Regions from separate parts of the Salinicoccus sp. CNSTN-B1 genome, predicted to be linked through region 3. Evidence: riboswitches for the same ligand, from Rfam matches in the RefSeq annotation. Region 3 holds a riboswitch; each other region holds the start of a gene.

Evidence for each region. A riboswitch is a leader RNA that binds a small molecule or an ion and turns the genes downstream of it on or off. The one in region 3 is predicted to bind thiamine pyrophosphate.
Region 1: it holds a riboswitch for thiamine pyrophosphate, as region 3 does, so the genes downstream of both, ACYF68_RS09510 (ECF transporter S component) here and ACYF68_RS03120 (3-oxoacyl-ACP reductase) in region 3, are expected to answer to the same signal.
Region 2: it holds a riboswitch for thiamine pyrophosphate, as region 3 does, so the genes downstream of both, tenA (thiaminase II) here and ACYF68_RS03120 (3-oxoacyl-ACP reductase) in region 3, are expected to answer to the same signal.
Region 4: it holds a riboswitch for thiamine pyrophosphate, as region 3 does, so the genes downstream of both, ACYF68_RS11045 (thiamine phosphate synthase) here and ACYF68_RS03120 (3-oxoacyl-ACP reductase) in region 3, are expected to answer to the same signal.

What each region holds. Positions count from the first base shown of each region.
Region 1 is NZ_JBTWMN010000004.1:1,606,442-1,614,395, forward strand. It holds gene mutS (DNA mismatch repair protein MutS) at 1-66, opposite strand, end outside; partial or broken gene ACYF68_RS09495 (YlbF/YmcA family competence regulator) at 246-656, opposite strand; gene ACYF68_RS09500 (energy-coupling factor transporter transmembrane component T family protein) at 780-1,571, opposite strand; gene ACYF68_RS09505 (ABC transporter ATP-binding protein) at 1,564-2,958, opposite strand; gene ACYF68_RS09510 (ECF transporter S component) at 2,964-3,542, opposite strand; TPP riboswitch at 3,613-3,703, opposite strand; gene ACYF68_RS09515 (ABC transporter ATP-binding protein) at 3,752-5,578, opposite strand; gene ACYF68_RS09520 (ABC transporter ATP-binding protein) at 5,571-7,292, opposite strand; gene ACYF68_RS09525 (2-oxoacid:ferredoxin oxidoreductase subunit beta) at 7,414-7,954, opposite strand, start outside.
Region 2 is NZ_JBTWMN010000004.1:165,982-173,935, reverse strand. It holds partial or broken gene brnQ (branched-chain amino acid transport system II carrier protein) at 1-124, shown strand, start outside; gene thiE (thiamine phosphate synthase) at 165-785, opposite strand; gene thiM (hydroxyethylthiazole kinase) at 782-1,567, opposite strand; gene thiD (bifunctional hydroxymethylpyrimidine kinase/phosphomethylpyrimidine kinase) at 1,571-2,365, opposite strand; gene tenA (thiaminase II) at 2,366-3,043, opposite strand; TPP riboswitch at 3,114-3,213, opposite strand; gene ACYF68_RS01065 (metal ABC transporter solute-binding protein, Zn/Mn family) at 3,435-4,337, opposite strand; gene ACYF68_RS01060 (metal ABC transporter permease) at 4,375-5,220, opposite strand; partial or broken gene ACYF68_RS01055 (metal ABC transporter ATP-binding protein) at 5,217-5,962, opposite strand; gene ACYF68_RS01050 (YhgE/Pip family protein) at 6,165-7,241, opposite strand; gene ACYF68_RS01045 (YhgE/Pip domain-containing protein) at 7,238-7,816, opposite strand.
Region 3 is NZ_JBTWMN010000004.1:528,329-536,282, forward strand. It holds gene lipA (lipoyl synthase) at 1-445, opposite strand, end outside; partial or broken gene ACYF68_RS03110 (lipoate--protein ligase family protein) at 491-1,302, opposite strand; gene ACYF68_RS03115 (NtaA/DmoA family FMN-dependent monooxygenase) at 1,524-2,825, opposite strand; partial or broken gene ACYF68_RS03120 (3-oxoacyl-ACP reductase) at 2,837-3,585, opposite strand; TPP riboswitch at 3,688-3,790, opposite strand; gene ACYF68_RS03125 (IS30 family transposase) at 4,012-4,971, opposite strand; gene ACYF68_RS03130 (DUF3991 domain-containing protein) at 5,197-6,345, shown strand; gene ACYF68_RS03135 (transporter substrate-binding domain-containing protein) at 6,790-7,584, shown strand; gene ACYF68_RS03140 (amino acid ABC transporter permease) at 7,599-7,954, shown strand, end outside.
Region 4 is NZ_JBTWMN010000004.1:1,874,083-1,882,036, forward strand. It holds partial or broken gene ACYF68_RS11030 (thiazole synthase) at 1-377, opposite strand, end outside; gene thiS (sulfur carrier protein ThiS) at 379-579, opposite strand; partial or broken gene ACYF68_RS11040 (NAD(P)/FAD-dependent oxidoreductase) at 542-1,678, opposite strand; gene ACYF68_RS11045 (thiamine phosphate synthase) at 1,671-2,264, opposite strand; TPP riboswitch at 2,316-2,425, opposite strand; partial or broken gene ACYF68_RS11050 (aconitate hydratase) at 2,848-4,781, opposite strand; gene ACYF68_RS11055 (AAA-type ATPase lid domain-containing protein) at 4,980-5,471, opposite strand; gene ACYF68_RS11060 (sigma 54-interacting transcriptional regulator) at 5,507-6,058, opposite strand; gene ACYF68_RS11065 (hypothetical protein) at 6,169-6,597, opposite strand; gene iadA (beta-aspartyl-peptidase) at 6,816-7,954, shown strand, end outside.

The sequences.
Region 1 (7,954 bases), 1.1 Mb from region 3:
CAGTGTATCAGGATGTTCCTCTTTTATATTCAAATATTGTTGCATCATAGGTGTAACTGTAGCCATTTAAACACTTCCATTATCGATTGAAATATAACTGCATTATATCACGTGTCGCTTCCATTGTTTAACCTTACCGACTGTTCTTGCGTCAACGGCTCTCACCATATCCACACACGACAAGCGAAAAAGAAGCTGCATACCCTAAAGGGATATGCAGCTTCTCGAATGTCTAGTCTTTTCTGGTTCGGCATGTTTTCCATTGCCGCGCCCGTTTCACCTTGGAGCAGATCTCCACCGGTTGAGGTGATGATATCGTTTGTTACAGTCTGGCTGATTGCGTGGGATACCATCTGAAGGAGTTCATTTACTTGTCCTTGGGACTCCTTGAACTGGTCGACAATCGGCATTTCATCGAGCTCGGCTTCGATTTTCTTGATCTTCTCCTCAGTCATCTGATAGGCCCGTTCCTTACCGTAGTTCTGGAAATTGACCGCCTGCTTCTGGAGACTCTTCAAACTGGCCATCTTTTCGCGCACTTCTTTATTTTCATGGATTTTGGCTTCAGCTTTTTTGAAAAACTCCACCTGATCGGTTTGGGCGATCATCTTCCCAAGATCTTTCGCTTCATTTACAATATCGTCCTTCGTATACATTCGACTGCCACCTTTTCATATTTTGCATCCGGCTTTCATTTATAGCAGATGATATTTTACGGATTATTAAAATCTCCTATCAGTATATATCTTTTATCGCTATATTTCAAAGCGATTCTTTCATTATCTTGCATCGGATGTACCAAAAGGTGTTATCCACTGCCCTGAATAGTAGGATGCAATGAGACCTACGGCAATGAGCGCTATAAAACAGACGTCATATCCGGAAAATCTTGTCTGACGATAGTAGGTCCTAGCCCCATCATCGAATCCTTTCGATTCCATCGCCACCGCAAGACGGTGGGCCCGTCGGATACTCTGACTGAGCAATATCACCACCGTACTCGTGAATCCCCTGAGCCCTCCGATATGCTTTCGGCTGATCAATGAACGGCGTACCTTGCGTGCCCTCCTCAAGGTGATGAACTCATTGACTATAACAGGCAACATACGAATCGAGGCCATAAATGAATAGGCGTACTTCGGCTTTACTTTCGCCTGCTGCATCATGCTGTAGAATACATCGGTCAACCTTGTGGTAAAAATGATGAGTGAGCCGAAGAATGACAGCGTCAGGCCACGCATCGTAATATGAAGTCCCCTCACTATACTTTCCTCAGTGATGTGCACGAGACCGAATTCAAATAGAGTCGTGTCACCTTCGCCATATAAAATCATATATGCGCTGGACACAAGCCCTGTTAAAACGGTGACGGCAATCAGCAATGCTTGATACTTGAGTTCAATTCCACTCATGACCAAAAATAATAAAAGCATCCAAAGTGACAGATGGAATAGATGGTTCGGATCATGTATCAATACTACTGCTATAAATAGACAGATTGCCGCCACTATTTTAGTGAGCGGATTGGTCCTATCTATAAATGTGGAATAGCGTTTTATGGATTCAAACACCGCCACCCACCTCTTCCAACATACCATTATGGATTTTCAGGCGCCGCGACGGATAGCGTTCTTTTATTTCCTTGTCGTGGGTGATCATGATGATCGTCGTACCGTCTTCGACCAGCTCATGAATCAGTTCGAGCAGTTTGAATGTGTGGCGCGCGTCCAAGCCGAAGGTCGGTTCGTCCAAAAAGATGATCTGCGGGATGCCACCAAGTGCGGTTGCGACACTTAACCGCCTCTTTTGGCCTGTTGATATTTCAAGCGGATGCAGTCTTTTGATATGGGATAGACCCATCCGTGAGAGCACCTGTCCAGTCTTCTTCTCAGCTGCTGATTCATCATGATGCATTTCCAGATTGATGAACACTTCATCAAAGACACTGTTGGTGATGAATTGGAGCTCGGGGTTCTGAAAAACCGGATAGAGTGCCCCTTGGAATTGTTTGGTCTTTCGTATAGGACGGTCTTCGAATATGACTTCTCCTCGTGTCTGCATCAGCTTCATGACTGCCATCATGAAACTTGATTTTCCGCTCCCATTCTCCCCTTCCAGTGTAATCCATTGCCCTTTAGGAATATGCAGATCATCCACACTGAGCAGCTCGCTTCCTACTCTATTTATCGAAAGGTCATTAATCTGGAGAAGCGGGGCGCCATTATCTGTGCTTTTGGTGAATCGTGGGGCATTCTGCCATGAATGTGGATGCCACACTCCTAGAGCATCCAAAGCTTCCCTATTGTCACTTAACATCTCACTTGGTGTAGCGGAAGCGACGATACAGCCTTCATCATTCAACAAAATAATCCGATCCACTCTAAACCACACGTGTTCAACCCGGTGTTCGACAATTACTACGGTACGCTCTTCCCACACTTCCTGAATCATTTCCCATAAAGAACAGGCAGTGTTTTCATCCAACATGCTTGTCGGCTCGTCGAGAAAGAAAGTATCGGCTTTCTGCAGCAATGCAGAAGCAATCGCCAGTTTTTGCTTCATGCCTCCCGATAAGCTGCTGATTTGGGTCTCAAGAGGCTTTCTCAAACCCACTGCTTCTAATGCTGACAAGGCATTCGAAGTCATATCGTCAATATGCACTTGATTGTTCTCCATTATGAAAGCAAGTTCTTCACCGATTGTAGGCATGGTGAACTGGGAATCGGGATCTTGAAAGACCACAGCACCCCCATCAGGTAAATCCATATGGTCCGCTTCCAGCAGTGCATCAATGACGCGTGGCATGAGGCCACTCAATATATTCAATAACGTACTTTTTCCGGAACCACTTGGTCCCACTATCAGAACTTTTTCACCTTTTTCTATCTGCAGGTTCATGTCCGTAAACAATGGGTCATGGGCACCTCGAAACTGCAGTGCCATATTCACCACTTCCATCCCATCTATGCCTCCTTTTCTATTTCCTTATACTGACCGAGCAGTTTAAGAACACCCGTCTCAAGCAATGCTCTATAGAGGATATGCGCAAGCCACCCTGCGACCACTGCCCCACTCAATATCCTGAAGCCAGCCATCAGAATCAGGTTCCATGTCTCGAGATGGGCAAGGTAACCATAGTACCAGTCCAATGGCAGTGTAGAGAGTGCCGCTGCTGTTCCCGCTGATACAGCGACCATCAACGCTGTACTTTTATATCGTACAATTGCAAAAACAAGTTCACAGGCCAACCCTTGTATAAGTCCATAGATGATAAGCATGACATCGAACTGCAGCAGGACTATGGTTTCAGCCGAGGCTGCTGCAAATTCCGCAATCAATGCAACCCCCGGTTTTCTGATGATCAGATATACGACTACAGGGGCGATGAACCACATCCCGTAGACCAATTCATTCAGATGGATGCCAAGAGGCTTCAAGGCTGTGTAAAAAGCGCCCCAAACCGAGTAGATGACTGCGAATACCAGTGAAACGACGACGGTCACCAAAACGTCCGTCAATGTTAATGCTTTTCTTTTCTTCATTTTGATACCCTCCTAAAATTATTAGAGAATAAAAAAGCACACCACTAATGTAGTGGTGTGCATATTAATACTATGTAATATGCCACTTCCCTACGCTAGTATGATCTAGATCAGGTGATAAGGGTAATTCTCAGTCCGAAAGGACACCCCTAGTGGTGTGCTATTATTCAATTGAATATATGATAGCGTATTCTCAGGCTTTTGTAAAATCACTTGTTGTCCGCAATCATCTGATGATATCTGCCACCCGCTTCAAGCAGTTCTTCTTCACTGCCGCTTTCAACGAGTTCGCCGAGTTCCATGACGAATATACGATCCACGGCTTTGATTGTATTCAATCTATGCGCGATGATGATGCTTGTACGGTCCTTCATCAATCGTTCAAGCGCCTCCTGGATCTTCAGTTCCGTAACCGTGTCTATGCTGCTCGTCGCCTCGTCAAGAAGCAGTATCGCCGGATCAGTTATCAGAGCTCTCGCTATGGAAATGAGTTGTTTCTGTCCTTGGGAGACGAAGCCCTCATCGGCCTCGAGCACAGTATCATAGCCATTTTCAAGCTCTATGATGAACTCATGAGCATTAGCGAGTTTTGCCGCTTCAATGACTTCATCGTCTGTCGCATCCAATTTACCATATCGTATATTTTCGCGGATCGTCGCCTCGAACAGGTATGGATCCTGAAGCACAAACGCCGTCTGTGAACGCACTGCCGTACGTTTATAATCCAATATGTTCCGGTCGTCGATGCGGATTTCACCCTCGTCTGTCTCATAGAAACGGGCAAGCAGCTGCATGACCGTCGTCTTGCCTGCGCCGGTCGCGCCGATGAGCGCAACCGATTCGCCGGCATCGATCTTGAAGCTTAGTTGATTGATCGTCGACTTCTCTTGATCAGCATCATAAGAGAATGAGACGTCGTCAAATTCTATTTCTCCGCGGATCGTCACATCCTCGATATGACCTGCATCTGTTTCAGTCTCCGAATCGATGATTCCAAAAACCCGCTCTGCGCCGGCAAGAGCCGACAGCACCTGGTTGAACTGGTTCGAAAGGTCAGCCAGGGGCCGTGTGAATTGGCGGGCATATTCAGCGAAGACGACAATCGTCCCGATGGTCACAAGCCCGTCTGTATAGAACACAAGCAGGCCACCGGCCCCGGCAACAATCGTAAAGCTGACATTATTCAGCATGTTCATGATCTTCGGGATCAGACCTGCATACAGGAAGGCCCAAAAAGTGATCTCCCTCAAGTTCGCCGCCTTGTCGCTGAAGTTGCGGATGGCCGTTTCTTCCTGCGAAAAGACTTTAACGATTTCCTGTCCGGATACCATCTCTTCGATATAGCCGTTCATTTCACCCGTCGCCTTCTGCCTCTTTTTATAGAGCGGTCCCGTTCGCTTGGTGATGAATGCCACCGCCATGATCAATAACGGTATGATGGTGACGGTCAACAGCGTCAGCAGCGGACTGAGGTAGAGCATCACGCTGATTGTACCAATCAGCGTCACGACGCTTGTCGTAAATTGGATGAATGAAGTGTTCAATGTCTGCGAAATGGTTTCGATGTCATTTGTCATCCGACTCATCAGCTCGCCATGCTGCCTCTTGTCATAAAATTTTACAGGAAGCTTCTGCATGTGCGAAAACAGCCGCGATCGTAGCTTGAATATCGTCCTCTGCGATAAGCCCACCATAAAGAAGGCTGCTGTGTACTGTATGGAGGAGAGGAGGATATAGACGACCAGGAGGAAAAGTAGTATGCGGCCGAGCCCGTCAAATTCACGTGGTACGAAATAATTGTCCACGATATAGCCGACCAGGAACGGACCGGTTATGCTGAGCAGACTGGTCAGGGTCACCAGGAAAATGATTGAATAGAGCAGCTTCCGCTCCTCGGAAATGAATTTCCAGAGCCTTTTCAAGGTGCCTGAAATATCATTGGCACGGCGCTGATCATCCTTATCCTTCCTTTTTTTGATGTCTTCCTTGGTAAGGACAGGCTCGTGTCCAAATGGTTTCTTTATGAAATCAATCATCCAATTGCCCTCCTTCCGTCTGGGACTCGACTATTGAACGATACAAGTCGGATTGTTGCAGCAGTTCCTCGTGCGAACCGAGCGCATTGATCTCGCCGCCTTCAAGCAGCAAAATCCGATCTGCCATCTTGGCGGTGACTATCTTCTGCGTGACGATGATCTGGGTGGTCTCCTCTTCCCTGATCGCCTCCCAAAGGGCGGACTCCGTTCTTATATCAAGTGCTGAAGTGCTGTCGTCCAATATAAGTATCCCCGGCTTCCTGACAAGTGCACGTGCTATCGACAACCGCTGCTTCTGGCCACCGGACAATGTTACGCCCCTTTGTCCGACCCTCGTGTCGTAGCGATGATCGAACGATTCGATGGAATTATGGATCTGGGCTTTTTGGGTCGATGTGAAGATATCGGATTCCAGCGCTTCCAAATCACCCCACAGCAGATTCTCGAATATGCTTCCAGAGAAGAGCACCGCCGATTGCGGAACATAGCCAATGGCCTGCCTGAGGTCTTCTTCATTCCATTCCTTGATGTCTCGTTCGTTGATGTAGATGGTACCTTCCTCTGTCTCGTACATTTTGGGTATCAGGCTGAGCAGCGTACTTTTGCCTGACCCGGTCCCGCCCATAATGATGAATTTTTCTTTTTCTCGGACTTCAAAACTGATATCGCGCAACACATAGCGGGAAGAACCCGGGTATCTGAAGGAGACCCCTTCAAACTTGACCGACCCCGCCTGATTTTCTTTAACGATTTCTGCATTGTCATTTATGCTGATTGGGGATTTCAGCACTTCTTCCATGCGGTCGCTCGATGCTTTGGAGCGGCTGAAGGCGATGATGATGAATGCAAACATCGAGAAGCCGCCCTGCATCCTCAATGCATAGTTGACGACGGCCACCACTTCCCCCACTTGGATCGTGTTGTTCTGCAAAAGATCAGAAGCCATCCAAAGTACGACTAGCAGACTGCCGTTGATGATGAGGAGCAGCACCGGCATGATGGATTCCATCAACCTTAAGGCATATATGGTATCATCGCGCAGACGCCCTGCCACTTTGCTGAATTTGTTGATTTCAAAATCGGCACGGTCGTTTGCCTTGATCAGCCTCACAGCTTCGAGATTCTGCTGGATGAAGCGGTTTATCTTATCCAGTCGTTTTTGGACCCTTAAGAAAATCTGTCCACCTTTTCTCGCTGTAAAAATCAAGAAGATAAGAAGGATAGGTGTGAGAAAAGAGAGATAGAATCCAAGCGTCGGGTTGACGACAAAAGACATGATGAGGGAGCCGACAACAAGCAATGGTGCCTTGATGATCACCCTCAATGACATATACAGCAGCATCTCAGACTGCAGGACATCCTGGGTCATGCGCGTAATGAGGCTCGAGGTCGGAAATTTGGACAATGTCGCCAGCGTAAAATATTGGACCCGCCGAAAAAGTGCTGTACGCAGATCATAGCTGAAACTGTTTGCCACATGACTTGCAAAGAGGGAATTCATTATCCCGCTTATAAACGCCACCATGCTGATGGCGAACATGACAATCAGATAGAACCACACGGTATCGATGCTCTCTGCCACAATCCCATCATCTATGACCTTTGATATCAGATAGGGTTGAGTGAGTTCAACCGTCAATTCTATCAACATAAAGAAGAGGGCGATGGCCATGAACCATTTATATTTCAATGCGAATTTATAGACTGTCAGCAATTTCTTCCACCCTTTTTTCTTTCGATTACCGAAGTATTATAGTAATTATGACATAATTCACTCAATTTTGACAGTCTAAATAAAAATGCATCCGAAGCACATCTGCTTCGAATGCATCAACTTATCGGAATGCCGCCATCAACTCATCAAATGTTTCATCTTCAAGCGCCATATCCCTTTTGACAAGAGGCTGATCAAGATAGCCTTCTATATTTTCCTGATAGGATTTTGATTCCGCGTCATGATAGATGATGCCTTTAAGAAGGCCATTATTCGCCATGACATGCTGCATTGCATTTTCTGCATCTGTATAATCGTAATCATCAAGATCTTCTACAGCCACCAGATTCTCTTTGAACCAATCATAAGTATTCACCTTATTGTATGTGACACACGGGCTGAATACGTTGACGAAGCTGAATCCTTTGTGGTCCATTGCCTGCTGGATGATGGCAGTCAGCTGTTTGATGTCTGAGCTGACGCTCTGTGCCACAAATGTCGCACCGCTGGCCATGGCAGTCCGTATCGGCTGGATCGGATCTTCTTTCGAGCCGTCCGGCGTCGTCTTCGTAACGAAACCTTTGCCGGAAGAAGGCGATGTCTGCCCTTTCGTCAGACCGTAGACCTGATTATCCATGACGATGTATGTGATATCGATATTG
Region 2 (7,954 bases), 360 kb from region 3:
GGGCTGGATGGTTCCGGCCTTCATTGCGGGGGCAGCGGGCTATGGCATAGATAGATATAAAGGTAGGGCGGCCAATGGGAAGAAACGGAAGCCTGCAGTACAATTCAATGATGATATCAAATAGGTGAAGGTCCGCACGGACCTTCACCTATTATTTTTCAACATCATAGGAAGCGATGTACGGCATCCCTTATATCCGGTGCGTTTGCAATGGCGGAAATCACGCAGATGCCATCAGCTCCGTTTTCCAGGCAGGCCATGTAGTTGTCCGGGGTGATGCCACCTATTGCCACCATTGGCTTGTCGCCAATTAGGCGTCTCATATCAGCCAGACCTTTTGGCGTAATGGCCTTGCCGGCATCCGCCTTTGAGGGTGTGGCATAGACAGGCCCCGTGCCTATATAACTGACTTTTTTGAGATTGCTTGATGCCAATTCTTTTGCATTACCTACAGATAGACCGACGATCTTGTCGTTAAAATAGGGAGGGAGATCTTGGACCCCGATATCATCCTGACCGAGGTGTACCCCGTCGGCTTCAATCTGTTCGGCCAGTTCGTAGTCATCGTTAATGATGAAAGGCACTTCATAGCTATCGCATAATTTTTTTATTTCAGAAGCTGTCTCCACCAGTTCATCGCCTGTCAAGGATCTGCTGCCCTTTTCCCTGAGTTGGAACAGTGTGATGCCAGCATCCAAAGCTTTCTCAACCACGGCGGGGAGGTGCTCATCCGTATCGGAACTTCCACAGATAAAGTATAATTCAAGTGCGTTTTTATCCATCATCTGGTCGTTACATTCCGTTCTTTGAGCAAGTTGTCATCATTCAAATACAGCTCATCGATCAGCCTTGTGGCGAATGTACCTGGGGTTGGATGTTCTTGGGCCAAAGCCGCCTTCTCAGCGCACAGGTTATAATAGCTGACCGCATCGATGATGGACTGGTCATCAAACCGGTCTGAGGTTCCAAGGAATGCACAGATGATTGCACCAAGAAGGCATCCTGAGCCTGTCACTCTCCCCTGTAGGGCATGGCCGTTACCCATTATCGAAAGTCCGCTGTCAGTCATAAGGGCGTCTTGCTCACCTGTAACAAGTACAGGGGTCCTGTACCGATCATAGGCCTTGCCTGCAATTTCTTCGGCAGGAGTCTCTTCTTTAGAGTCGACCCCCTTCATATTGCTTTCAGCTCCTGATAGTGCATGCATCTCTCCGGGATTCCCCTTTATGAGTGAAACTTTATGGCGTGACAATAATTGTTCTGTAATCTCGACTCTGAAGCGTGAAGCACCAAATCCGACTGGATCAAATACAATCGGCACATCATTCCTGTTTGCTTCCTTCATCATCTCATCCATGACCTGTAGTTTGGATTGATCTGCAGTACCGATGTTGATGAGGAGTGCAGAAGCGGATTTCATCAGATCTGAAGCTTCTGCGACTTCCCCGCCTACAAGTGGCGAAGCGCCAATCGCAAGGAGCCCATTAGCCGTGAAGTTTTTGACGACATCATTTGTGATGCAGACAACAAGCGGGTTCATCTCTCTGAGTCTATTTACATTATCCATGAATTACTCTCCTTTATAGCTGAAATGGCTGACCGGTCCATTACCTTTTCCGATATTTGGGTTATGTCTGATTGCCGAAGTGATATAGCGCTTAGCGGTACGGAAACTTTCTTCGATTGATTTCCCCTTGGCCACCTCTGCTGTCATCACTGCTGAAAATGTGCATCCTGTGCCATGTGTGTTGGTTGTATCGATACGCGTTTCACTGAGTTCTATTGCGTTGTCTGCAGTAAATAAATAGTCTGTGGGGCCTGAATCCAGATGTCCGCCTGTTATTACAACGCTCTGCACCCCGATGTCATTCAGGAAAATATCGGCAGCTTTCTTGATATCCCCCTCACTACTGATTTGTTGGCCACTGATCTTCTCTGCTTCATGTATGTTTGGTGTAACGGTCAAAGCAAGGGGTAAAAGCTGTGTTCTGAGAAATTCAGCAGCATCTCCATCTATGAGTGGATCACCGCTTGTGGCAATCATGACCGGATCGATGATATAGGGGACTTGGTGGCGTTCAACACACTCTTTTATGACTGCCATCATCTCTTCGTTGGCAATCATGCCGCTTTTCATGGCGTCTGGTACTTCGTCGGAAAAGATGCTGTCCAATTGCTCCTGTAGAAACTGTCCCGGGATATTATGGACATCTTGGACGCCGATGGTATTTTGTGCGGTCAGGGCGGTGATTGCAGCCATTCCAAACACCTCTTGTGAATGGAAGGTTTTGATATCAGCCAAAACACCAGCGCCGCCAGTCGGATCGGTCCCTGCAACAGTCAACGCAATGGGCATTCTAGACATTCATATCCACCCCGCCCAGTGTTCTCTTGTCATCGCCATATTGAAGAACCGCCTTTCATGCTCTGCACTCTCTCTGAAATTTTTGCGCAGCAGGCCTATTTCATCATCATTCATATTCTCCGCTTCTTTGTCGATGGCGTTGAACATCACATCAGCCGTCTCATCGATATTGCTACTGTAGAATTCGAACCATCCCCGGTATTGGTGGTTTTCCTGGAATACGTTTTGCGCCATCGCCTTTTCCGCCAACTTTTGATAGATGTAGGGGCACGGTGCCATGGCACTTAATGTGAATGCGATATTTTCCTTAGCATAGGCGTTATAGTACATATGTTTAATATAATGATCGGCAGAAGGATACCATTCTCCATCCTTTATGATTTCTGCATATGGCTTTCCTACAGCTCTTGCCAAAACTTCATGTGCCTCGACCTCTCCCCCAAGTATGAAACGCATCTCTTCGAGAAGATATTCCATCATGTCCTTGGAAGTGGTCTTCGAGATCAGCATGGCATAAATATTTGCGAATTCTTCAAGATATAATGCATCTGCCTGAAGATAGTGGATGAGTGAAGCGTGATCAATATCTTCATTTATGAGCCCCTGGATGAAATCATCCCCGTATATTTCGTCAATAAACTGCTCTGCATCCTGCTTCAATTGTGTACTTAACATCATAATCCTCCTATTTAGAATGATAAAAACCCATTTCCAGCGTAGGAAATGGGTTTAGTATGAAGACAGGATATGTCCGACCATCCCACATTCCTTACGCTGGCATTATCCAGATCAAGTCAAAGGGATCGGTCTGTGACCGTCTCAGCTAAAAAGCACCCCTAGTGGTGTTGCGTATTCAGTTGATTATCATGTTAGCCGACTCATTCCTCAAAGTCAAATATGGATATGAGTCATCAGACTGTCAATGTGTTTCAATGATTTCCCGGGAAATTTGACGACATCAATGATAGATAGAACATCGAGGGTCATCAACCATTAAAAAAGATATGGCCACACGGCCATATCTTTTACTCGGCGCTCAACTCGTCATGGATCAGATTGATGTTGTAATTCAGATACTTGATATAGGTGTCCACTTCTTCTCCCGGTTTTCCAATTTCATCGGAATAGATGGGTTTTTTGGAAAAGGAACGCCCGTCTGATCGGAGACGGTCTCCATCGGACGCGGATCGACGTTCGATTCGATGAAGAGTACAGGCACGTCATTTTCTTCAATGAATGAAACAAGTGAATTTATCTGGTTGGGTGAACCGGTATCTTCAGTATCAATTGCCCATATATACCCTTCCTTCAAACCGTAATCACTGGCAAGATATTGGAAGGCGCGTTCACTTGTAACAAGTACCCGACCTTCTTTCGGAATGTCATCTATCTTCTGTTGGTACTCCCCTTCTACATCTTTCAATCGTTTAAGATATTCGTCAGCCCGCTTCTCGTAGTTTTCTTTTCTTTCCGGGTCTTTTTCAATGAAAGCGTCACGCATATCCTCTGCCATCTTTATCCCCACTTTAGGACTGATGAAAGCATGCGGGTTGATTTCTTCTGCTTGGGTCTCTTCATCAGTGATGTACATCGGTTCGATGCGGTCTGATAGGGAGTAGACATCGTCTAGGTCCTGATTGACGGAATCGATCATTTTAAAGAACCAACCATTTCCACCACCCTCAAGGTTCAAGCCATTATAGAAAAGAATATCCGCGTCAGTGGCCTTTTTCATGTCTTTAGGAAGTGGTTCGTATTCATGGGGATCCGTGCCGGTCGGTACGAGGTTATGAATGTCGACATCCTCGCCTCCAATCTCACGGGCGAGATCCTCTAGAATCGTAAAGGATGTGACCACTTTCAATTTATCATCCTCATTCGCTTCACCCGCAGCACTGCTTTCATTTGAACAAGCATTCAACACTAGTACGACCATCAACAGGCCGATCAGATAAGTAATCTTATTCTTCATGTTTAATCTCTCCTAAAAATTTATAATGGCTCATCAATTATGATTTTTTCATCTTGCGAAGCTTTGGCCACAGTACGCCTTGCCTTGGAGAAAAAATCAGCACCAATACAAAGAGGATGGCAGAAGCAATCGCTATGATAGGGCCGGACGGCAGATCATGCATGTAGCTGTAATAGATGCCGACCACTGCAGCGCTGGCTCCAAAAATTGAAGATAATACGATCATGATGGATAGGCGGTTCGTCAGCAGATAGGCGGTCGAGGCCGGCGTAATCAGCAGGGAGACTACCAGTATCACCCCGACTGTCTGCAGGGAGGCGACTGCAACAAGTGTCAGCAGTACCATCAGACCATAGTGGATGAAACGGGTGTTCAAGCCATAAACCCGTGCCATCGTCTCATCGAATGTTGCAATGAGAAGTTCTTTATAGAAGACCACGATAATGACGATGACCAGAAGGCTGACCCCTGCAGTGATCCACATATCGGAAGTCCTGACATGCAGGACGTTACCGAACAGTATCTGCGTCAAATCTGTTGCACTCTGCGCTTTTGTAATCAGTATGATCCCTAGAGCCAAAGCAGTTGAGAACACTATTCCGATTGAAGCGTCTGTCTTGATTCTACTGTTTTGGCTGATGCCACCTATACCCACAGCAGCGATCACTCCTGCTACTACAGCACCATAGAAATACGAAATACCCAACATGTAGGAAATGGCGATGCCAGGCAGTACTGCATGCGAAATGGCATCCCCCATCAACGACATTCCGCGCAGTACGATGAAACTGCCGATTACACCGGATATGATGCCGACCATTATTGAAGTGATCAAGGCTTTCTGGAGGTAATCATAGAACAATAGGTCATTCAAAAAACTCATGATAGTTTACCTCCCATGTTCTCTAAAACAGCTAATGGCGCATTAAAAGTTTTCTCCATCAGATCTGGGGTGAACACTTCAGCAACCGGCCCTGCAGCAACCAGACCGCCATTCACTAAGATCAAGTCATCAAAATAATCTTCTACTTTGGTCAGGTCATGGTGGATGACGAATAGCGTTTTTCCCTGATCCCTCAAGTCCTTCAGAATTTTGATGATGACTTCCTCACTGTGGATGTCGATTCCAACAAATGGTTCATCCATGAATAAGATATCGGCATTTTGAGAGAGACTTCTCGCTACGAACACCCTTTGCTGCTGTCCACCTGAAAGTTCACCTATCTGTTTATCGGCGAATTCTTCCATTCCGACTTTTTTTAATGCTTCCATGGCTATTTTCTTTTCTTTCTCTTTAGGGCGGCTGAATAGGCCCAATTTAGGATAGGTGCCTTGTATCACCGTGTCTTTGACCAGGATGGGGAAATTCCAATCTATATGTGATCTTTGAGGAATATAGGCGATATTCTTACGGATTTTATCGATGGATTTTCCAAATATCTGTACCTCCCCGAATCTTTTGGCACCAAATCAAGGACTGATTTTACAAATGTTGATTTTCCGGAACCGTTCGGTCCGATAATGCCGATCAGTTTGCCCGAATCCACTGAAACATCAAAGTTTTTTATGGCAATTTTATTAGAATATGAAACGGTTAAATCTTTAACGTCGAGTGACTGCTCCAAAACGTGATCCCCCTATTACTATATATCCCTCTGGGATAGTTAATATTAGGGGTCCCTAAGTTAGGGCTCCCTAAACTTAATTCACTATAACAAAAGTAATTGGTTTTTACAAATAAAATTACTAAAGATATGCAAATTTACAGTCATTTAAGTAAATTACATCAAAAAGGGGCCTACTTTGTTTAGTAGGCCCCTGCTAGAATCAACTTTCAAATTTGCTTAGTTTATTGACTTTTTCTTCATACTTCGGCATTTTATTCTTCAATAGCAGCACTAATGATATGAGGATGAAAGCTGCCAGTATCGTCACGAGCAATACATAGATCACCGTACTGAAATTATAATCGAATCCTTGATTGAACACTGCATCCCTGAAACCGGTCACTACAAAGGCCATCGGCACCACTTGATAGAGTCCTTGGTAGAAATCGCTTGAGGTCTCGATCGGGAAAGTACCGGCACTTGATGATAATTGAATGATGAGCAGTACAATGCCTAAAAACTTCCCGAAATTCCCAAAAATCATGACAAGCAGTCCAATCATTGCAATGGAGGCAGTCGACCACACTAGCATGGCCAAGAAAAATTTCCCGTGACTGGCGATTTCAATCTGCATAATCCAGACAATTACAATATATAACAGTGTCGACATCAATAAGGCATGGCTAAGGAACAGTGAGATTCTGCTCACCCACTGGCGTAGTACAGATTGTCTGTCTTCAAAAATCTTATTCATCGGATAGACGACATTGAAGGTGATGCTGCCGATGAACAAGCTTACTGCAATGATGAGCGGCGCAAAGCTCTGGGCATAATTCTGAGTATCTACAATACTTTCAATATCCAGATTGACGGGTGTGGCAATGGCTTTTGCACCATCTTCTGTAAATGCAATATCGTTTTCGTCCAACTGGGATAAAACTTCGTTGAACCTTGTATCAATTTCATCGAGTGCACCAGCAAGTTCTCCCGAACCTTCTACCAAATTCCCTGTGCCAGACTCAAGCTGTGATAAACCGGAATTCAATTCGCTAGCTCCTTGAGCCAACTGGGAACTGCCCGCTTCAATTTGCCCTGCACCGTCTTCCAGTTCTCTTTGTGCACCCAGGACCGCCTGGGCATTGTTGCCGAGAATTGGTGAAAATTGTTCCAATTGTCCTGTGAACTGCGTTTCACCATCATGAAGTGCTTTTGACGACTGACTGAGCTGAGCGGCCCCCTCATTAACCTCAGCAGAGCCCTGATTCAATTGGGCAGTGCTTTCTTCAGCTTCGATCAATCCATCATTGAGATCATGGGCGCCATTTTTAAATCAGCCAATGCCTGCTTGGCTTCATCACTTTGTTCCGAGAGGTCATTCAGTTGGCCGATGAGTGTAGATGTATAAGTTTCAGTGACGCTCGTTTTTACAGTATCCGTCAGCATGGAACCTGCCTGTTCAGACATTATCGAGCCGATGAAATTATGCCCTGGGTTCGTTTTCAACACCATATCTACTGGTTTCGGATCATCACTCAAAAAAGTCATTGCATTGTCGGAGGCATCTTCAGGAATCCGCAGATAACCGTACGAATCCCCTTTTTGCAGCGCTTTTTTGGCCTCATTCAAGTCGGTGAACTGCCAATCAAGCTGATCATTCCGCTTAAGTTCCTCTTCTATTTCTGCGCCTAGATCAATATCTTCGTTACCCTTATCTTCGTTCACGACATGGAAAGCCATATCATCAGTACGATCATAGGGATTCCACATGGCACCGAGAAAGATGGATGCATATATGACTGGTAATAAAGAAATGACGAGAAGGGAAGTTAGAAGCATTGGTTTTTTGAAGATAAATTTAAAATCTTGGAACATTGAATCACCTTTCCATTATTTGTGCTAAAATATAATTAATGAACACTGTGTACAATAAAATATTATATGTCGTTTTACTTATTGTTCAATGGTTAATATAATCCATTGTGTAGGATAACCAACATAATACTAAGAAAG
Region 3 (7,954 bases):
AATCACCTTTCATATCAGAAGGTAAAATTTCGATGGTGCAACCAGGGTTTTTTCTGCGGATCGCCCGGACTGTCTCAGCAAAAACCGCCGCACCGCCATCTTTTAAATCATCTCGAGCGACGGCTGTAACAACCACGTGCTTCAACCCCATTATTTGTACAGAATCCGCGACACGTTCTGGTTCATTCCAATCTAATTCATTCGGCATTCCTGTTTTAACCGCACAGAATCGGCACCCACGTGTGCATGTATCACCAAGAATCATAAATGTAGCAGTTTTACGCTCGCTCCAACATTCATAAATATTTGGACATCTTGCTTCTTCACATACCGTATTTAATTTTTTATCTCGCATCAATTTCTTTAATCCTGAGTATGATCCATTAGTATTGATTTTAGTTTCTAGCCATTTAGGTTTACGCAGGTACTCTTCTTTTTTAGACATCGAAAGTACACTCCTTCAGTAGTTGATATAATGCAAGTAGTTGTTTTAATTCATAATTTGGGTCGCGTATTTGCTTTTTGCCAATTGATTGATTTCATCCCACTGTGCATCGGTCAATGTCATCGGTTTAAACTTGACATCCAAGCCAGTTTGAAAGCCATGATAAAAAGCGTCCACTAACATATCGTATGTGTAATTTTGATTTGTAATCGCATTAATAGCGATGGCCTTTTCATAAAAAGAAGTACGCTTTTTCTCTCTCATTCTTTCAGATGGAAAAAGGAAAAGATCAAACAACATTTTTTCATTAATATTCATTGGAATTGAGCCATGTTGTAGTAAGACATCATCTTTACGTACTTGAGCATTGCCTGAAAGTTTTTTATCATCAATAATTAGTTCATAGTAAGTAGCCTGTTCAAAACAAACCGATGATCTGCCTTTAATTATTTCTTCTCTCGATGGGTAAGCATAATCAGCTTGTATGCCCAAATTACGATACCCTTCTAAGATCCCTCTTGTTAAAATATGGTACGCTTCACGAACAGATGTGGGTATGAAGGGATGATCCTCCGTCACGACAATACTATAGGTTAGCTCATCATCATGAAGTACGGCGCTACCGCCCGTCAAACGCCGAACAAAATCGCAGTTATATCGCTCAAGTGCAGAAAAATCAATCCGTTTATCTACTCTTTGAAGTCTTCCTACGGATAGGCTTGGTGCTGACCAACCGTAAAATCTTAATGTAGGGGGATAACTCCTCTACTATGCCAATTTAATAAAGCCTCATCAATCGCCATATTGGTAGCCGCATTGTTGTGTCCTGTATTCAAAAATCCCCATTCTTCTGGCATCATAACCCTCCTCCTTATTAGATCCAACCTAATTTTTTAAAGTGATAGAAAAAATGCAGATATTTTCTTATTATTAAATTCCTTGAGTGAAAGTAAAGAAGTGAATCACAGTTTATTATAAAACAGTGATTTTTTTAATATTTATCAAATAATTTACTTTCAAAACTTAAAGTACCTGGAAAGTTGAAAATTTTCGGTACTTCAAAATAAAAATTGAAATATTAATATAATGATAGCATTTCTCTTAAGTTTTCTCCATTGTAATTTCTTCTAAAAATTTTGCGCTTTTGCATTTCTGGAATGATGAATTCAACAAAATCTTCCAGACTGCCTGGGAGTGTTGGCGGCATCAAGTTGAAACCATCTGCGACACCTGCCTTCATCCATTTTTCGATTTCATCGACAATTTCTTCAGGCGTACCAATAAGTGTCAAGTGTCCGCCTCCAGCGTTTAGGTAACCGAGTAGTTCACGGACTGTCGGATTTCTGTCTTCTATGATTTCTAACACAGTTTGATAACGCCCGACTGGGCCTGTGAATTCTTCGATTGGGGGCAATGCAGGGACTTTTTCATCGAGTTTCCACGATTTTGTGTCTTGCTGAACAAAGAATTCGAGTTGCTTCAGCGCAGTATCAATTGGCAGTAAATCGTCTAATTTCGCTTTCTTTTCTTGTGCTTCTTCTTTTGTCTTACCCACATAAGTCACTAGACCTGGAAACACTTTGATTGAGCAGTCTGGCCGATGACTTTCTCTTATTGCCCGATCTAATTTCTCACGATAGGCTTTTGCTTGTCTTAAGTTCCAAGCAACTGAGTAGACTGCATCGGCATATTTCGCAGCAAGTGCCACGCCTTCTATTGATGCCCCTGCTTGCATCGCAACCGGTTTTCCTTCCTTTCCTAAAGGCAGGGTTAATGGCCCCTTTACTTGGAAGTAATCTCCATTATGGTTGAACGGTTGAATGTTATCGTTTTTGGTGATTTTATTGTTCGCTCTGTCTGGACTATAGTCATCAATGGACCACGATTCAAATAATTTATCCATGACTTCTGCAAATTCATCTGCTTTCTTATAACGCACTGCTCTTTCCGGTAATTCCAGCATACTGTGATTTTGTGCTTCGTAATCGGACATTGATGTCACCAGGTTCCAGCCCACACGTCCTTTTGTTATATGCTGCAGTGTGAGTAACTGCCTTGCTGAAGTAAACGGGTTATTAAACGTTCCCGAAATAGTTGAAACAAGTCCAACGTTAGCTGTGACATTACTCATGGCAGTTAATACAACTATTGGATCAAAATAACTCGTTGGCAATTCCGTAGCACTATAAGCAGGGAAGGCTTGTGCATCTGCGAAAAATACCGCATCGAATTTTCCACGTTCAGCAATCTTCGCCAAATTTTCATAGTATCCAATTGTCGTAAATTCATCTATGCTCGAATCTGCTGTCATCCATGCTGCCTGATGATGTCCTACACCATACAATAAAACTCCTATATTTAACTGTTTCGGATTAATCATAATATATCCCCCTAGTTCATAGTAAGGCCGCCATCCACCGTGATGTTCTGCCCCGTAATACCATCTGCTGCTTCGGAACAAAGATAAACCACCATATTCGCAACATCTTGAGGGGATGTGACTTTCCTCAATGGTGTGGATTGTGCGATTAAATCAAATACTTCAGGTGTTGTGGCTGCACTTGCATCTGTTGTCTTCAATAATCCGCCCGAAACGATATTTGCTCGGATGCCGTGCTGACCAAGCTCTGCTGCAACATTTCTGGTGAACCCAATTAAAGCAGCTTTTGCTGTTGTATATTCGTGATATGGTACCACAGGGTTTTGATATAGATTCGTTCCGATGCTAATGATTGCACCCTCTTTTCGCTCTAGGAATTGGGGAGGGCACTTTGTGATACGTTGAACGCGGCTTTTAACGTGCCGTCTAGTTGTTGTTCATAATCTTTGTAGGTTAAATCTTTAAATGCTTTTTGAGTAGTTGGGTCAAACTTGAAGTTTACGAGTGCGTTGTTTACTACAACATCAATCTGCCCAAAATGTTCAGTCCCTTTTTTAACTAACTGTTCAACTTCTTTCCTATTTGTAACGTCTGCCTGAATAGAAATTGCTTGGGGTCCGATTTGCTTTTGCAACGCTTCTGCTTCTGATTTGCTGCGATTGTAGTTAATGATGACATTAAAGCCTTTTTCACTCAATTTTTTTACGATGCATCTACCAAGACCTCTGCCACTTCCTGTTACTAAAACTGTCCTTGCCAAGTAAATACCTCCTCTATTTTAGAAAAAAAATACGCAACCTTCGTAAGAAGGTTACGTATCGAGAGCGAATTATATACACCTATAAAGGCATAGATATTTAGCTGTATCGAAGTAACACTTTCCTACGCTAGTTTTAACTAGATCAGGTTCAAAGGGTTTGAGGTTATCCTCATCTCAGTTTACAAAAACGCCCCTAGTGCAAATTTATTCTATTTAATATCATTGTAGTACTTCTAAGAGATACGTCAAGTAAATAGTGAATACTTTGAAATTTATTGAATAAGCTGAGCAGGACTTCTCATCCAAGTGAATCAAAAAAATTCTAATGAGGTCCGGCAGTATATTGAACGTGTTTCTACTATTATATAGGGGTCGTTCATTGATGGAAATGGCCCCTGTATATGTTATTTTTCATTTCTTCGTTTGTCAAAATAAGCTAGACAGCCTGCCTACATTCATGTAACTCATAAATGCTTCCAGCGGTGTCTGGTAGTTCAAAAACTTTCTGGGTATGTGGTTTCTCTTGGAGGCTACTGAAGCAACCATCCTCTGATCCACTGTGTTGAAATCCATATGCTTGGGCAGGCCGTCTTTCCGAAGCAGTCCATTGGAATGTTCATTCAATCCTCTTTGGGAAGGCGTGCCCGGGTCGGCAAAGTAAATATCAATATCATTTCGGTTGCTCATTGCCTGCCAATTTGAGAATTCCTTACCACAGTCGAAAGTAATGGATTTGAACACATTTCTGGGGATCTGATGGAACCATGCGTTGATGACTGTTTCAATATCCTTTGCAGTCCGGCCCTCGGGCTTGAGGGTAATGATCACTTTCGACAGCCGTTCTACAAGTGTCACAACGGCACTTTTATGATGGATGCCGACAATGGTATCGCCTTCCAGATGTCCAAATTCTTCTTTGAATGCTGGGTAGTCCGTCTTTCTGTCAGAGAGTTTCCGTCTGAAAGCCTGTCTCCCACGGCGTTCCTTATGGCCGTTGGGTTTTCGCTTTCCTTTCATCGGCAAGGTGGAAACATCAAAGTCTTTGCGCTTGAACATGCGGTACAATGTGCGGCTGGAGCAGTTGATCGGCTGTTCACGGCGACCGACAATCACATCCGGCGTCCATCCTTGCGCGACCTTTTCTGCCACATATGCGCGTTGATCATTCGACAGCACCGTCTGTTTTCGACCGCAACGCTGCTTGTTTGCCTTGTAGCGCTTATAGAAATCCAATGCGGTGTGACCGTTTTTCAGGAAAGTGACCACATTGTGGACGGTCTGACGTGCTCGGCCAATCTGTTCTGAAATCTTTGATACAGAGGCATTCTGATGGAAATAAGATTCTATAATTACAAGTTCATCCGTGCTAAGATGGGTGTAGGTCATTCGTGATCACTCCTATGATTTCTTTGGTCGGAAATACATTTTGAGTGTATCACGAGTGGCTTTCTTTATGTGTCTAGCTTAATTTTACAATCGGCGATCCTTAAAAAAGAGGAGAGAAGGACTATGAAAGAATACTCTCAAAAATAGATACAGCAACTGTTTAAAGAAAGAAAACCGATACCAAAGGAACTGGTCAATCAAGCTCAAAAAGCAGATCTCGTTGATGTGATTGAAAAGCAGGGTGATGTCGTCATCCACGTATCGGATAAATACGCAAAACTCGCTGAACATGACAGTTTTGTGATTGATAAGCAAAATAACTCATTCTTCTGGAACTCACAAGATTTAAAGGGAAATCCGATCAATTATTTAAGAAGTGTTCATGATTATAGCTTTAGAAGTGCCATTAAAGAACTCACTTTAAATGAGGAGTACCAAACCGCAGAAGTCAATATCGATAAAGAACAAGAACCCTTTGTCTTTCGGCCAGATGAGCTGTCGGAAGATACTTCCGTCGCAAAAGATTACCTCGTTAATCAACGGGGCATCAATGAAGACTTAGTAGATACACTCATTGATAAAAAACTCATACAGCAAGATCACAATAACAATGTCGTATTTTTGTGGGCGAAAAATAAAGAAGTCGTCGGCATGGATAAGCAAGGCACTCAACCTGATAAACGGTTTAAACAAGTCGTCAAAAATTCGGATGAAAAGCAGGGCTTCAATATTACGAATGGACGGCCGGAAAATCTGTATGTGTTTGAATCCTCGATTGATTTATTAAGCCATGTCAGTATGTACAATCCGCCAAATGCACGGCTGGTTTCGATGACTGGGTTAAAACCACAGACATATTATCATGCTATCGGACAGATTTATGAAGAAACCAAACAACCGCCAAAAAATGTGGTGTTTGCGGTAGATAGTGATGTCGGCGGAGAAAGCTTCATGTTGGAACACATCAACAATAAAATCGAACATCGAGAAAGTGATCGCACCGTTCAAAACTTTGTTGCTTCTCCGAGACATCAAAATTTTGAACAACTGGGCGAACCGAGTGATTTGAAATCGTGGCATCAGGTGAAAGATTTTAATGACATTTTGACGAATATTCAATCCCACGATGTTAAAATGCAGTATCAGCCAGTCGTTTTAGATAAGGACACATATTTTGATACAATCGATTATCAGATTAAGTATGAACGAGTCCTAGATAAGTTGTCTAAAGAGGCTACAAATAGTAAAGACATCTCTTCTTGGAAAATCGCAAAATCTATTGCACAAGAGCAGTACCCTCAAAAGAATTCAAAAGAAAAGTCAGAAGCGAAACAAAAATCGCCATCTGGATTAGAAGTAAACGATATTCTGTAAATCTGGGCGCATACAGCGCATTTTAATGGACAACTATCCATCTAAAATTACTAACTTGCCTTAGAATCGCTCTCTCAGCACTGGAAATAGTGAAAAATCATGGGAAATATAACCATAAGTTCGGTATGCGGTGCCACAGAGGCTTCAAAAAGGCAAAACCAGGAATTATTGCAGATGTTTGAATCGCTGGAGGAACAAGTTTAAACAAGTAAACACTGGCTGACGAAATTCAAAAGGGATAGGGTCATTTACACAAAATTATTGACGCCCCCGTTTTTTATCGCGTATAGTTATTAATGTTGTTGACAATAAGTGATAAGTACCTTGTTTTAAAGACATAAAGCATTTACAATATTCGTGTTAATTTTTATAAAACGTGTTAGAAACGAGGGGAGAAAGTTGCGTTTAAAGGGGTGTTTGGTAGGCGTTGGATGTCTCCTATTTGTGTTAGGGGGCTGTGGCCAGACAAGTAATCATGCTAATGATGACACATGGGACAAAATAAAAGAAGAGGGAGAACTGGTTGTCGGAACACCTGGAACACTGTATCCTTCTTCTTATTATCCGGAAGACTCTGATGATTTAACTGGTTACGATGTTGAGGTGATGAAAGAGGTTGGCAAACGGCTCGATCTAAATGTGCAATTTGAGGAACTTGGCTTTGACGAGATGTTCGCTGCATTGCAGTCAGGGCGGATTGATGTGGCGCCGGCCGGAGTAAGGGGTGAAACCAAGAAGAAATTTTCCTACAGCAAGCCGTATAAATATTCTTATGCGACCATGGTTGTGCGTAACGATGAAGTGGATGATTTCACATCACTTGAAGACTTGGAAGGGAAAACAGCTGGTGGTGCAGCAACAACGGTATACAGCGATATTGCCCGTAAATTTGGCGCTGAAGTCAAGACCTATGGAAATGTCACGAATGATGTCTATTTAAGAGATGTTGAGAATGGCAGAACGGATGTTGTGATTAATGATTATTACTTACAATTGCTGGCTCTAAAAGCACTTCCCGATTTGGATGTCACGATTCAGCCAGATTTAAAATTTTACCGATCTAACCAGCATGCTGTTATCGATAAAAATGCTGATAGATTAAAAGACAAAATTAATAAGACTTTGACTGATATGAAACAAGACGGTACCCTTACTGAACTGTCTGAAGAATTTTTTGCCGGGGAAGATGTCTCAGAGAAGCCGGATGACGATATTCGGACTATCGAGGGTATTGATTAGTGTTTGACCTAGAAATGGATCAAGTTCAGTTGAATGGATTGTTTGATTGGCATTTAGCATGGGATAGTCTTCCATTCCTTTTAGAAGGTGTACCAGCCACATTAACCGTATCCTTTATTGGAATGGTTATTGGCTTAGTTCTAGGTTTCTTTTTGGCTCTGGGGCGCGGTTCGAAGTGGATTATCTTAAGATGGCCGTCACGTCTTTATATATCGTTCATGCGCGGAACACCTATCCTTGTATTTTTGTTCATACTGTATGCAGGGCTGCCAGCGATTGGCATTGAACTGTCCGCTTTTTTAGCTGCTTCGCTGGCATTTGGCCTAAATAGCGCGGCTTTCATCGCAGAAATTAACCGTTCATCACTAAG
Region 4 (7,954 bases), 1.3 Mb from region 3:
TGTATAGCCTTTTTGAGAAGTGTCCTGCATGCTTCATAGGTTTCGAGGGGATCGGGAAGTAGGGTCTTGTCATCCCCTATCACCTCGACCTTGATCATGTCGCACACACCCGCATGATCTGCAATCTCAGCGATTCTGACGGCCTCTTCAGCTGTCTTCGCCCCGGCTGTATTGGGGAAAGTGACAAAATTTTTCAGATCCACATCCGCCAGAGGACTCGGCAGATCCCTGTCGTAGAGGCTCATGCGTCTGACCGCGAAAGTGAGCACTTCCGTACCCGATGCCTCAATGGCCCGGGCCTGTATCGCTTCGTCTTCAAACTTTCCTGTTCCAAGCAGCAGTCTTGCTTTTAATTCAAACCGTCCTATTCTAAACATGTTATCCGCCTCCTACAAATTCCAACAGTTCCAGCCTGTCTGATTCTCTTACGATATATTCATTGAAATCCTTCTTCTTTACGAGCACATCATTGTATTCGACGACGATGCGCTCCACGTCCAACTCAAGAGATGCCAATACTTCTTCGATAGTCATCTCACAGTCAAATGTGAATGGATCCCCATTGATTGTACACTTCACTGTTTACGCCTCCTTTTGTTAATTGGAATTCCTTGAGCACTTCGGGCCTCTGATTTTTGATGACCCACTCCGCCACGAGTTCTCCGATGAGGGGGACAGCAGGATACCATTCCGGTAGTGGCCAGTGATGACAAAAAGGCCCGGCTCCAGCTCATCCATGATCGGCCTTTCGTCTGCGGTATATGGTCGGACCCCGACCATTTCTTCAACATCCGGCACGCGGCGAGGCAAGGTATATGCTCCTCTGCCTGCCGCTTCAGCCATTCCACGCCCGCATCCGAGACACCGACCGTAAGATCGTCGAAATAGCTGGTTGCACCGATCAGGAACCGATTCTTATTCTTCGGTACGATGTAGCACCCACTCGTTGTAAAAACCGTCTGTTCGAGCGCCAGGCCATCATGTTCGACGAGAAGAACTTCCCCTTTAACCCCCGTAACTGGCATGTCCGCCCTATATTCACCCAATAATTTCCCGCTCCATGCCCCGCCGGCGATGATTACTTTATCTGCATGTATCTCGCCGGATGAAGTGATCAAGGTATAGCCATCAGATTTTTTGGCCACATGGTGGACTTCAGTACGGCCAAAGCGGTCGATGCCCGATGCGGTGAGTGAGACAAGCAGTGCGTTTGTATATTTCCAGGCGTTGATCTGTCCGTCATCTGGTATATGGATGGCCCGGTTACGGTATGCCACTGCCCCCAGCGTCAAAGTCTCGAGTTCCGATTTGGACAATAGGCGGACCTTGGGATCCCGATAATGCAGAAAATCATATTGGGCGTCGAGACCCGGAATATCCTCCGCATGAGAGGCCATCTTGATCAGCCCGCTCCGTCTATACTCGATATCAATCCCATTTTCATCCATGAATTCCCGGCTCAAGGCTTCGAACTTATCCCTCGATGCGACTGCCAATCTGTATAGCGCGCTGTCCGCTTTAAATTCATTCTGCGCCCGAGCATGCCACCTGCTTTGTAGGAAGCGTGCTTCCCCGGCACATCACGGTCTATTACTGCAATCTTCATGCCTGACCGATGGAGTGTTTTTGCTATCGACATACCGATGACACCAGAACCGACAATTGCGACATCATACATCCTTACACCACATCCTTCTCACCGCCTTAATCTCTTCAATGCTCTGGTCCATGAATAATGAAATGGCACAGATACCGCTGAATCCGTCCGGCAGACTGTCTATCGTATAGTGGTTGATGCCGCCGATGGCCATTACCGGCATATCCATTTCCGTCGCCCGTTCCGTTTCTTCCCGGGACCTCGGCGGCACGCCCTTTTTAGAAGCGCTTTCAAAAACATGTCCGAAATGCACGTAATCCAGTCCATGGGACCGGGCCTTTCTGATACTTTCCACGGAATGTGTTGACATGCTTACAGTAACCTCTGGGTACTTGGCTTTATATGCATATGCCAACGGGTCGTCTTCCTTGAAATGGATTGCAGTGAGGTGGAAGGCTTCCAGCACACTCACATCACTATGGATAATCAACTTCTGTTTTGGAAAACCCTTATCCAACAGTCCATTGATGAACTGCTTCAGTTCTCCTGAATCCATGGGCGTCCTCAGCAACAGACGGTCGATGACAGGTGCTATGTCGATAAAGTGCCCCAAATCTTCAGCATTCAAAGTTTTGTAATGTGTAATCGCGATAAATATGGTTCCCACCCCAAATAAAAAAGCGTTATTTTTCTTGTAGAAAAATAACGCGTCAAGTTTCTTCAATTAACGTCACTTTCCTACGCCAGTATGAACTGGATCAGGTTCAAGGAATCCCAAAGTCACTACTTTGGTCTCAGCCTTTAACAAAGGCACTTCCAGTGATTTCGTTTCTTATTCAATTGATGGATCTTTCAGGCGAACTTTACTAGAGTATCGCTTTCTAATAAATATTCTAACCCATATCATTACATAATACAATCATTGGGATGCGGCCACTTTGTATGAAGAAAGCCGGAAGACCATTTGAAATCACACTTTCGAGGGCTTTCTCTGTGGCACTCACCCAATCGGGAATTGGCACAGCCTGTGCCATTATCCACCTTACCTACTCTGGCTGTAATGAGGGATCGGCCCATCCAAAGCTTTCTGTGCCTCAAAAAAGAAGGACTTCATGTTTTATCCAATCCAGATGGGATTTGTTTCATGACTGGCCCATCAGCGGCCGGTCAACTATGGATTAGGCCAGTATTGTATCAATATTAAAATAGTGGACGTGCTTTTGCACGCCCACTATTTTTCTGACCGTATCTTATTGACGCTGCTTCGCCCAGTTGATGATGCCGCCGGCGAGCAGGATGTCGAGGTCACGCCCTGTCAGACTGTGGTGGACAGTGATTTCTTCATCCGCGTCTTTCAGTCGGATGGTGAATGTGTCCGTATCCCGGATGGTCTGGTGGATATTGCGGAATTCCAGTACATCCCCTTCGCCAATCTTCTGGTGATCGGCCGGGTCATCAAATGTCAACGGCAGGATGCCGAAGTTGATGAGGTTCTGCAGATGGATCCGCGCAAAATCTTTGACCAGGACAACTTTCAGGCCGAGGTAACGTGGGGCGAGTGCCGCATGTTCCCGACTGGACCCTTGTCCGTAGTTGTTCCCGGCGACGATCATATGACCGCCTTCTTCACGTTTTTCTGCTGCCCGTTCGGTGTAGGTTTCATCCACTCCTTCGAAGACGAAGGAACTGATTTTCGGGATGTTACTGCGGAACGGCAACACCCTCGAGCCACCTGCCAGAATTTCGTCTGTAGAGATATTGTCTGCCATCTTAAGTATGACCGGCAAGTCGAAATTATCCTCTATTGGATCGAAATTCGGGATGGATGATACGTTCGGTCCTTTTTCCAGCTCGATGTTCTCTTTGTCCTTAGGCGGCGCCTCCAGCATCTCACCCTTCTTGACGGCAGCCGCCTCCGGAATTTCCGGATAGTCCATTTCCAGTGTCCGTGGGTCGGTGATGACACCGAACAAGGCAGAAGCGGCTGCTGTTTCAGGACTACATAGGAAGACACTGTCCTCTTTCGTGCCGGACCTTCCTGGGAAGTTACGCGGTGTCGTCCGCAAACTGTTTTGGCCGGTAGCTGGTGCCTGTCCCATGCCGATACAGCCGTTACAGCCCGCCTGGTGCATCCGTGCACCGGAAGACAGTAGGCTCGCGATATGGCCATTTTCGACCAGCTGCTGCAGCAACAATCTGGACGTTGGGTTGATGTCGAACGAGATGCCGTTGGCAATCGTTTTATCTTTGACGATCTCCGCCGCTATCGCAAAGTCACGGTAGCCAGGGTTCGCCGAAGAACCAATGTAAGACTGGTAGATCTCCTGACCGGCAATCTCTTCTACTGGTACGACATTGTCCGGACTCGTCGGTTTTGCGATCAGCGGAACCAACTCGGACAAGTTGATCTCTTCGTAGTCGTCATATTCTGCACCTTCGTCCGCCTTCAGTTCCCGCCACTCATCTTCACGCCCTTGCGTCTGCATGAAGCGCTTCACTTCCTCATCCGATGGGAAGACGGAAGTCGTCGCACCGAGTTCTGCGCCCATGTTGGCAATGACGTGACGGTCCATGGCGGACAGGTCATCAAGCCCCAGTCCGTAATATTCGATAATCTTGCCGACGCCGCCTTTGACGGTATGTCTACGAAGCATTTCCAATATGACATCTTTGGCGCTGACCCAGTCCGGCAGTTTGCCTGTGAGCTTCACGCCCATGATGCGCGGCATTTCCACATAATATGGTTCACCGGCCATAGCCATCGTCACGTCGATGCCGCCCGCTCCCATCGCAAGCATGCCCATACAACCGTTGGCACATGTATGACTGTCGGAACCGAGCAATGTTTTACCCGGAATTGATAACTCCTGCATATGCACCGGGTGGCTGACCCCATTACCCGGTCGGCTGTAGTGCACGCCGAACTTCTGCGCCGCACTGCGCAGGAACAGGTGATCATCCGGGTTACGGTGGTCATCCTGTATCAAGTTGTGGTCGACGTACTGAGCAGATACTTCAGTCTTCACTTCGTCAATATCCATCGCTTCCAGCTCAAGCATCACCATCGTACCTGTCGCATCCTGTGTCAGCGTCTGGTCGATCTTCAAGCCGATTTGTTCCCCAGGTGTCATATCCCCGACACCAAATGTTCTTTAATCAGCTTCTCTGCAACATTCATCTTCATGCATGTTTCCCCCTCAACCGATTTTATTTAATATAAAACACTCTATAATAGTATTATTCACTAAAAACTTACATTTAAACTGGATAATTGAACGATTATATTCTTTTACGATAAAAAACATCCTGCGACCAATGGTTTCTTGGTGACAGGATGTATATAGCTGAGAAATATTGCTTGTTATAGTTTGATGGGCGCGCTTTAAATCTCATTTCGCAAACTTTCATCTTCATCTTGTAGAAATTTCTCGCCCTTTGTTGAAATTGTCGTGCCCGCTCTCCCGACACGAACGTTCAGCAACCCCAATTCATTCAGAACATCAATCCTCAACCTGAGTTGCTGGTCTGACATTCTAATGCCGCCTGCTTCAAGGAGTTGCCTTATCTTTCCTCTACCATACGAAATATTTTCAGCCTTGCCCTGTTGGTATATTTTTAACATCTCAATGCTTTCAGCGAGGAAACCATGCTGCTCGATTTTTTTAACGATTTCTTTGGTATCTTCAGTTAGTTTATTTACATCTCCGTTATCACTATTGCTCTGTTTGCCCTTAAAGAAAATAGGCAAATCGTGAATCCCAATGAAATCCTGGTTCAAGCATGCGCAGTACGAGATTAGATTATATAGTTCTCTGACATTTCCTGGCCAATCATAATGATAGAACGAATCTAGTGCTTCTTCTGAGAAACGCATGCCCTCCTTATTCAGATGGTGCTTGAAAGCATCTATCAGAATAGGAATATCCTCTTTCTCTCCGCTATTGATGGGATGTTTAAAGTATATGAAGAAAGATGGGAGTAGAGCCTCTGGCTGAGGGTCCCGCCAGAATATAAAGTGAATGAATCCTCGAATGAGGAAGTGATTACTCGAATTTTACGTTTATGATTATCTGAATCTAGAAAGTTTGCCAGCTTATTTTGCATCAAATAGGGCAAACCCTCTATATTTTTAATATAAATTGTTCCATGTTTCTTCGCATTTAGCACACTTCCTCCCTTCTCCTTCTTACCAAATAAAGCTTCATCGATCATCGATTCATCCTTATCTAAACAGTTATAAATATAGAATGGGTATCTCTGATTATCCGATTCGTTATGTATCATTTCTGCCATCATCTGCTTGCCGGCGCCTGGTTCTCCTGTGATGTGGATAGTGTTCGATGTTTTAGCCATTTCTCCTGCAATTTTCAAGGTAGAAGCCATGACTGACGAATTGTAAGACACAGAGTCGAAATTTCTGTTCTTATTCTCATCGTAGACCTCTTCACGAGGTACTTTCATTTGATTGCTCGTCGCACTCACCATCGCCTTAATATAATGTTGCATCAATAAGGTGTATGCAATATCCAATTGGAAAATATTCTGTAAGTCCACGACCGTTTCAATGGAAATCACCCTCGGTCCGATATCCAATACTTTATTTGGAGTCTGTGGAACAAGGTTCGACTCCCCGGAGTGACCATGTAGTCAAAACTTCCAGTCACGTATTCTTCTCCAGAATATGGTATGAAGTTGTGGTTTGGCAGTATGTTCTTCAATTCCTCCACAGTCTCCCGGGTGGAATCAGGGTTGTCATTGACGACTACAAATGTTGAATAATCGTCAATCGTCATCAACTCTTTGAGCCGCACTATATTTACCGTTCTCTTGGCTACTATGACTTGGCAAGTTTCAGGCAGAAAGGGCTTCACGATCTTCTTGATCTCTAAAGATGATAGCAGTACCACATCCGAATTTCTGATTGTACCCTGTGTCAGGTCTTTCAAGGTTGTCCCCACAATTGTGACGTTCTGATTGAATATATCCTTCATCTGTTGCATTAAGAAATTCAAATTCTCCTCTTGAATGCCTATTATAAATAATCTCATACCTGCTTATCCCCTCATCGGTAAGTTCTCTATAACCTCATTTTACACTTTTCATCGATAAAATCATCCTAAATAAAGTTATTAATAAGTTTAATTAGGTTGTAATAGTATTTAATGAGTTGTATAATTCAACTATTCTAATAATTATGATTTTTAAAAGGAGACTCTTTATGTTCACTTTAATTAAGAATGGCGAAGTGTTTGCACCGAACTCGATTGGGAAACAATCAATCTTGATGAACGCGGGCCGGATTATCCAAGTCGGAGACATTGATGAAGACAATCTAAAGAGACTATTTGAAGTCAAGGTAATAGATGCAGAAAATATGATTGTCGCTCCAGGCATTATTGATCCGCATGTTCACTTGATTGGTGGAGGGGGTGAAAGCGGCTTTGCCAGTCGCACACCAGAACTGCAGCTCAGTAATATCATTAAAGCGGGGGTTACTACTGTCGTCGGTTGTCTCGGGACGGACGGGACGACCCGGCATATGACCTCCCTGCTCGCCAAGGCCAGAGGGCTCGAAGAGGAAGGCATCACTGCTTACATATATACAGGAAACTACAGCATCCCTACCCCAACCATCACCGGTTCCGTCAAAGATGATGTCATTTTGATCGATAAAGTGATCGGGGCTGGGGAAATCGCCATCTCGGATTCAAGATCTGCACAACCATCAGCACATGAAGTCGCCAAGTTGGCTGCAGAATCGAGAGTCGGAGGACTCCTCAGTAAAAAAGCAGGTGTCACCCACTTCCATGTTGGCATCGGTAAAGAGCGCCTCGCTTTTCTTAGAGCACTGTTGGAAGACTATGAGATTCCACCCGCAAACATTTATGCTACGCATATCACAAGAAGTGAACAACTCGTTGATGAAGCGATTGAATTGTCGAACAGAGGCGCCTATGTGGATATTACGGCAGACGATGATACTGCCTATTGGATCAGCTACTTCAAAGCAAACGGGGGCAACTTCAAGAATCTTACAGTGTCATCTGACGGCAATGGGAGCCTTCCCGTTTTTGATGAAAATGGAGAGATGACTGGGTTTGGAGTGGCTACACAGGAGAAGCTCTTCAAACAAGTCGCTGAATCCGTCAAGGAACATGGGGTCAATCTATCTGAAGCACTGTCTTTAGTAACGTCAAATACCGCGAGAGCACTGCGTCTCAATCACAAAGGGGCCATTAAAAAAGACTTCGACGCAGATGTGCTCGTACTGGATAAGAAAACACTCGACATCAAGCATGTCTTCGCCAAAGGCCAGCATATGCTTGAAGACGGTGAAGTACTTGTAAAAGGCATGTT